2 regions of the Rubrivivax gelatinosus IL144 genome follow, and region 1 is predicted to be linked to the other one. Evidence: predicted binding sites of a transcription regulator. Region 1 holds the regulator's gene; the other holds the start of a gene.
What was found. The regulator FNR, encoded in region 1, switches genes on or off when oxygen is low (the NO sensors DNR and NnrR bind a similar motif). The targets are predictions, from matches to a motif close to TTGATNNNNATCAA.
Positions count from the first base shown of each region.

Region 2: RGE_RS23485 (DUF3149 domain-containing protein) is a predicted target of FNR. The motif match lies at 2,085-2,098, and genes of this name have one in related genera.

Region 1 is NC_017075.1:3,396,298-3,400,113, reverse strand. It holds gene ccoG (cytochrome c oxidase accessory protein CcoG) at 1-174, shown strand, start outside; gene RGE_RS15515 (hypothetical protein) at 198-437, shown strand; gene RGE_RS15510 (hypothetical protein) at 462-722, shown strand; gene fnr (fumarate/nitrate reduction transcriptional regulator Fnr) at 777-1,520, opposite strand; gene hemN (oxygen-independent coproporphyrinogen III oxidase) at 1,708-3,096, shown strand; gene RGE_RS15495 (sulfite exporter TauE/SafE family protein) at 3,154-3,816, shown strand, end outside.
Region 2 is NC_017075.1:3,066,868-3,070,683, reverse strand. It holds gene RGE_RS14125 (helix-turn-helix transcriptional regulator) at 1-869, shown strand, start outside; gene RGE_RS14120 (2-dehydropantoate 2-reductase) at 866-1,846, shown strand; gene RGE_RS23485 (DUF3149 domain-containing protein) at 1,903-2,064, opposite strand; gene RGE_RS14115 (thiosulfate oxidation carrier protein SoxY) at 2,217-2,693, shown strand; gene soxZ (thiosulfate oxidation carrier complex protein SoxZ) at 2,703-3,017, shown strand; glycine riboswitch at 3,119-3,217, shown strand; gene RGE_RS14105 (branched-chain amino acid ABC transporter substrate-binding protein) at 3,382-3,816, shown strand, end outside.

The DNA.
Region 1 (3,816 bases):
GAGCCGGCCGATGCGCGCTGGGTGACGATCGCCCTGCGGGTGCCGCCGGATACCGCCAGCCAGGCAGGGCCTGGAGCCCACGCGATACAGTTCCACATCGAACGACTGCCCGACGCGAACGACGCGACGCCGGTGGTCGCCAGCGAGAAATCAACGTTCGTCGTCCCCCGATGACGCTGCTTCGACCGGAGCCCCTGATGAGCACTCTTCCCGTTTCCCGCGACGCAACGCCCTGGTGGCGCATCGGCATGGTCTGGCTGGTGGTGTCGGGCCCGCTGATCGTCGTCATCGCGGCCGTCGCGACCGCCGTCATCGCGATCCGCGGAGCCGACCTCGTCATCACCGAGGTGCCGTCGTCGGTGCCGCAGTCCGGCGAAGTCCAGGCCGACACGCCGGCGATGGCTGCGCGCAACCACGCCGCCACCGCGGCGCCCTGAGCGGCTACTCCCGCGAGGCATTCGATGAGGCGGCGTGCGCGCGACTGGAGTGCGGTGCTCTGGCCCGCGTTCCTGGCCGCGGTGGTGCTGGAGCTTGCGCTGTTCTCGGTGCTGGATCCGGCGGCGCTGCGCTGGTTCGGCGGCGGGGCGATCGAACTCGATCCCGCAGCCGTCTACACGCTGGCCTTCTTCGTCTTCTGGGCCGCTTCGGCGGCCGCCGCAGGCATGACGCTGCTGCTGTCGCGCAGCGAGCACGAAATCAACAGCCGAACATTTCGCAGCTGAAGAAAACAAAACGCCGCGCAATGCGCGGCGTTTTTGTTTGCACCGGGGTTCGGGTCAGCAGGCGGCGGAGGAGCCGTTGACGAGCTTTTGCAGCGCCTGCGGGTCGAGCACGCGGATCTGGCGCTGCTTGACCTCCAGGATGCCGTCGTCCTGGAACTTCGAGAACGTGCGGCTGACCGTTTCGAGCTTCAGGCCGAGGTAGCTGCCGATCTCCTCGCGCGTCATGCGCAGGATCAGCGAGTGCGGCGAGAAGCCGCGCGTCTGCAGACGCTGGGTCAGGTTCAGCAGGAAGGCCGCCAGGCGCTCTTCGGCGCGCATGCTGCCAAGCAGCAGCATCACGCCGTGATCGCGCACGATCTCGCGGCTCATGATCTTGTGCAGCTGGCGTTGCAGGTCGCTGAACTCGCGCGACAGGTCTTCGAGCTGCTGGAACGGGATGACGCAGACTTGCGAGTCTTCGAGCGCCACCGAGTCGCAGGTGTGACGGTCGGTACCGATGCCGTCGAGGCCCAGAAGTTCGCCCGCCATCTGGAAGCCGGTGACCTGATCGCGGCCGTCTTCGGAGGACACGCAGGTCTTGAAGAAGCCGGTGCGAACCGCGTAGAGCGACAGGAAGGGATCGCCGGCACGGAACAAGGTCTCGCCACGCGGAACCGAACGGCGCGTCGCCACCATCGTGTCGAGCCGCTCGAGCTGGTCGTTGGACATGCCGACCGGCAGACAGAGTTCACGCAGGTTACAGCTCGAGCAGGCGACCTTGAACGGTTCAAGCCGGATGCCGGAAGACGTGTTGTTCATAGGGGTTCGACGATTGGAGTCAGTTCGGTCCGGCGTGGCGGGGCAGACCCGAGTATCGCTCATGACGTCGCTCAAGGGCATGGTCAATTCTTTGCTTGCGTCTCGGGTGGGCGCTTGAGACAGATCAAGCCGATTGGGTGAGTGTTTGGCACAGTCCAGCCCGTACCGCATGACGGCCGGATGAATTATGGACACGATTGTTCCTGAAGCACTGCTGAGGCGCCTCGACGTGCCCGGTCCCCGCTATACCTCGTACCCCACCGCGGACCGCTTCGTCGAAGCCTTCGGCCCTGCTGAGTACCGGCAGGCCTTGCGACAACGAGCGGAGGGCAGCACGGTGGGCGGCACGCCACCGCTGTCGCTTTATATCCACATTCCGTTCTGCGAATCGGTCTGCTACTACTGCGCCTGCAACAAGATCATCACGAAGCACCACGAGCGCAGTGCCGAGTACCTTGACGCGCTCGAAGCCGAAATCGCATTGCACGTCGCCGAACTGGGCAAGGGCCAGTCGGTGTCGCAATTGCACTTCGGTGGCGGCTCGCCGACCTTCCTGACCGACGAGGAGATCGGCCGGCTGATGACCCGGCTGCGCGAGTCGTTCAAGATCGTCGCCGGCGCCGAGATCTCGATCGAGGTCGACCCGCGCACCGCGACGCCCGAACGCCTGAAGAGCCTCGCCGGCCTGGGCTTCAACCGCATCAGCTTCGGCATCCAGGACTTCGACCCCGACGTCCAGGAAGCGGTGCACCGCGTGCAGTCGTACGACAGCGTGCGCGACCTCGTCGTCGCTGCGCGGGCCAACGGCTTCGAGTCGATCAACGCCGACCTGATCTACGGCCTGCCCAAGCAGACGCCGGACTCGTTCGCGCGCACGATCCAGCAGATCGCCGAGCTGCGCCCGGACCGCATCGCGCTGTACGCCTACGCGCACCTGCCGACGCGCTTCAAGCCGCAGCGCCGCATCCTCGCCGAGGAACTGCCGCTGGGCGAGCAGCGCATCAAGATGCTGGGCGGCGCCATCGCCGGCTTCATCGCCGCGGGCTACACCTACATCGGCATGGACCACTTCGCGTTGCCGGGCGACGCGCTGTCGGCCGCACGCCGCCAGGGCCGCCTGCACCGCAACTTCCAGGGCTACAGCACGCAGCCCGACTGCGATCTGATCGCGCTGGGCGTGTCCTCGATCGGCCGCATGGGCGCGACCTACAGCCAGAACGCGAAGACGCTGCCCGAGTACTACGAGTCCATCGCCAAGGGCGAATTCCCGATCGTGCGCGGCCTGACGCTGACGCGCGACGACCTGCTGCGCCGGGCGGTGATCATGGCCATCATGTGCCAGGGGCGCGTCGAGTACGAGTCGATCGAACTTGCGCACCTGATCAAGTTCCCCGAGTACTTCGCGGCGGAACTCGAGGATCTGACGCCGTTCGCCGAAGGTGGGCTGCTGGAGATCAACGACGACTCGATCCAGATCACCGCGCTGGGCTGGTACTACGTGCGCGGCGTCGCGGCGGTCTTCGACAAGCACCTGCGCGCCAGCGGCAACCGCGAGCGCTTCTCGCGCATCATCTGAGCCGGCACGGGTTATCCCGCGACGGGATAATCCGGGCATGACTCTTCGGGCCCCCGCGTGGACTTCGCGCTCGTCGTCAGCGCGCTGATGCTCGGGCTGGCCGGCGCGCCGCACTGCATCGCGATGTGCGGCGCCGCCTGCACGGCGCTGCTGCCACCCGGCCAGCGCGCCGCCCTCTGGAGCTTCCATCTCGCCCGCGTGGCCGGCTACGCGGCCGGCGGCGCGCTGGTCGCCTCCGGCGTCAACCTGCTGTCGGCCGTCGGCGAACTCAGCCCCGCGCTGCGGCCGCTGTGGACGCTGGCGCACGCTGCGGCCCTCGGGCTCGGCCTGTGGCTGCTGTGGAAGGGCCGGCAACCGGCCTGGCTGGAGAACATCGGCCGCAGCGCGCAGCGACGTGCACCGCAGGCCGACGCCGCCGGCTGGCGGCGCATCGCCGGGCCGGCCCGCGCGGCCACCGCCGGGTCCTTGTGGGTCGCCTGGCCTTGCGGCTTGCTGCAGTCGGCGCTGGTCGTCGCCGCGCTGGCCAACACGGCCGCCGCCGGCGCCGCGGTGATGGGCGCCTTCGCGATCGCCAGCGGCGCGGGCCTGGTGCTCGGCCCGATGCTGTGGTTCAAGCTCGGCGTGTCGCAGTCGGCGTCGGCCGCAGTCTGGGCCACACGCGCCGCGGGCGCGCTGCTGGTCGTCGCCTCCGGCTGGGCTCTGGGCCACGGCCTGTGGATG
Region 2 (3,816 bases), 330 kb from region 1:
TCGTCTACGACCGCGAGCTCAACGGCTACCGGCTCGAGGAAGCCGCGCGTGGCGCGCGCCACGAGCTGCCCGGCCTGTGGTTCGACGAACGCGAGCTGTATTCGCTGCTCGCCGCGCACCAGTTGCTGGCCAGTCTGGACGAGGACGGCACGCTGTCGCGCCACCTGCAGCCGCTGCTGGACCGCGTGCGCGAGATGATCGGCGGCGCCGAGGACAAGACGCTGATGCAGCGCGTGCGCATCGTCGCGGCGGCGCGGCGCGCGGTGCCGGCGCGCCATTTCGAACGTGTCGCCGAAGCGCTGCTCGAGCGCCGCCGGCTGCACCTGCGCTACCTGACGCGCACGCGTGGCGAGGTCGCCGAGCGCGACGTCTCGCCGCAGCGCCTGGTGCACTACCGCAACACCTGGTACCTCGACGCCTGGTGCCACCGCGCCGACGGGCTGCGCCGATTCGCGCTCGACGCGATGGAGCAGGCCGCGCTGCTCGACCAGCCGGCTTTCGAGCTGCCGCTGGAACGTGTGCAGGCCGAGATGGACACCGGCTACGGCATCTACGCCGGCGGCACGCGGCGCTGGGCGACGGTGGTCTTCGCCGCGCAGGCCGCGGCCTGGGTCGGGCGCGAGGTCTGGCACCCGCAGCAGCAGGGGCGCTGGCTGGACGACGGCCGCTACGAGCTGCAGCTGCCCTATACCGACGACACCGAACTCGTGATGGACCTGATGCGCCACGGCGGCGACGCCGAGGTGCTGTCGCCGCCCGAGCTGCGCGCCAAGGTCGCCGAACGCCTGCGTGCCGCGGCGGCGGTCTACGCCGCGTCGCCCGCTTCCGATTCCACTGCCAGCGCCGCCGCGAGCGGCTCGACGACATGAAGGTCTGCATCCTCGGCGCCGGCGCGATCGGCGGCTTCATCGGCACCCGGCTCGCGGCGCGCGGCCAGGCGAAGGTCTCGGCGCTGGCGCGCGGCGCGACGCTGGACGCGCTGCGCCGTCACGGCTGGCGGCTGCAGCAGGGCGGCGAGTCGATCCAGGCGCCGTGTGCCGCGGTCTCGGCCGACGCCGCCGAACTCGGCGTCCAGGATCTCGTCGTCATCGCCGTCAAGGGCCCGGCGCTGACGCAGGTGGCGCGCGGCATCGCGCCCTTGATCGGCCCGCAGACCGTCGTGCTGCCGGCGATGAACGGCGTGCCCTGGTGGTTCGGCCACGGCGTCGCGGCGCTCGGCGACGCCCCGCTGGAAGCGGTCGACCCGGGCGGCATCGTCGGCGCCGCGATCCCGTTCGAGACCGTGCTCGGTTGCGTCGTGCACGCCGCGGCCTTCACCTCGGAGCCTGGCCTGGTGGTGCACAAGATGGGCGCCGGGCTGATCGTCGGCGAGCCGGCCGGCGGCGCCAGTGCGCGCGTCGACACGGTGGCGGCGCTGCTGCGCGAGGCCGGTTTCGACGTCACGGCCTCGGCCGACGTGCGCCGCGACGTCTGGTACAAGCTATGGGGCAACCTGACGATGAACCCGGTGAGCGCGATCACCGGCGCCACCGCCGACCGCGTGCTCGCCGATCCGCTGGTGCGCGCCTTCTGCTCGCAGGCGATGGGCGAGGCCGCGGCGATCGGCGCGCTCGTCGGCTGCCCGATCGGGCAGACGCCGGAAGACCGGCATGCGATCACCGCCAGGCTCGGCGCCTTCAAGACCTCGATGCTGCAGGACGTCGAAGCCGGGCGGCCGGTGGAGCTCGACGCCATCGTCGGCGCGGTGCGCGAACTCGGCCAGCGCCTGGGCCAGCCGACGCCGGCGATCGACGCGCTGTTCGGGCTCGCCCGACTGTTCGCACGCGAGCGCGGCCTGTATCAATGACAACGCCGGCCCGGGGGCCGGCGTTTCGAGGGCGGCGCCGCGTGCGGCGCGGCGTTTCAGCGGCCGGCCTTGGCTTCGGCCGCGGCACGTGCGCTGTCTTCGCGCATGTGCTTCAGGAAGTAGCGGAGATAGAACGCGCCCATTCCCAGGGTGACGGCAATCACGGCCAGACTCATCAGGCCGACATCGGTGGAGAACAGGACGGTCATCGCATTCATTCGTGGGCTCCTCGGCGGGCTTGATCTGTATCGATCGGTGAAATTGGGCGCGCGACTCTTGTTAAGAAACTTGTCTTAACTCAAAGAACGAACCTGGACCTCGGACTCGGTCCAAATCAATTCCGACCCCTTCGCTTGGCCACCTCGTCGACATGAGTCCTGCACTCGGTCCCGACCTCGAACGCCGCGACACGCTGGCCGCCGGCGTGTGTGCCGCGATGCTCGCCAGTCTGGGCTTGTGGCCGCGGGCCGCCGGCGCCGCGGCCCTGCCGCCTGCCTTCGAAGCCGCCTCGCTGGCCGAGCTTCAGAGCGCGCTCGGCATCGCGACGCCGCAACCGAGTGCCGAGGTGACGCTGTCGGGGCCGGACGTCGCCGAGAACGGCGCCGCGGTCGAATTGACATTCGGCACGTCGCTTGTCAATGCGCAACGCCTGCTGTTGCTCGTGGAGCACAACCCAGCGCTTTTGTCGGCCATCTTTGAGCTGAGCGAAGCCGTCGAACCCGAATTCACCTTGCGAATCAAGATGGCCGAGTCCTCGCCGGTCTGGGCCGTCGCGACGACCTCCGACGCCCGCGTCTTTTTCGCCCGCAAGGAGATCCGCGTGACATTGGGCGGTTGCGCCGCCTGAAGGAGCCGCATGGCCGCCGCCCCGATCCTGATCCGCGCCCAGTCGCAGGGCGAGCGTGCGCTGGTGCGCGTGCTGATGGCCCACGAGATGGAGTCCGGCCAGCGCAAGGACGGCGACGGCCGGACTATCCCGGCCTGGCACATCCACGAGGTGCTGGTCACGCTGCAGGGCCGCCCGGTGCTGACGATGCGCTGGGGGCCTTCGGTGTCGAAGAACCCGTTCCTGCGCTTCGTGCTGCGCGGCGCGAAGCCCGGCGACCGCGTCGGCGTCTCCTGGACCGACACCCGCGGCGAGCGCCGCGACGCCGAGGCTGTCGTCGCCTGATGGGGCGAGAGCTTGCTGCGGGTTTCCCCGTGGTTCGCTGGCATAATCGACTACTTCTCGCTCGGCCGGTGGTGATTCCGCAGCCGGGCAGGCCAAAAGCCCGAATGGCATCGGGAGAGTCCGCGCGTTCACCCTATCGCGCGGCGCCGAAGGAGCAACCACCCCGGAAACTCTCAGGCACCATGGACCGATGCCCTGGATGAACTCTGAAGAAGCGCCGGCTGCGTGACGTCCGCCGGTGCGCCGAAGGAGCAAACGGCGCCGGGCGGCCGCTGTGAATCTCTCAGGTGACGGTGACAGAGGGGGTGACGCTGCGCAGGGGCGCGGCGCCGGCATGCCGCGACGTCCTGCTGAGAGAGTGAACATGACTGCCTTCTTCCCGCGCCTTTCCCTGCTCGCCCTGGCCTGCGTGGCCGTTTCCGCGTCGGCCGCCGAGCCGATCGTCGTCAAGATCGGCCACGTCGCCGCCCTCAGCGGACCGGCCGCCCACCTCGGCCGCGACAACGAGAACGGCGTGCGCATGGCGATCGAGGAGCTGAACGCCAAGGGCGTGCAGATCGGCGGCCGCACGGCCAAGTTCGAACTGCTGGCCGAAGACGACGGCGGCGACCCGAAGCAGGGCACCGCAGCGGCGCAGAAGCTGGTCGACAGCAAGGTCAACGGCGTCGTCGGCCACCTGAACTCGGGCACCGCCATCCCGGCCGCACGCATCTACAGCGAAGCCGGCATCCCGCAGATCGCCCCGTCGGTGACCAACCCGCGCTACACCCGCCAAGGCTTCAAGACGACCTTCCGCATG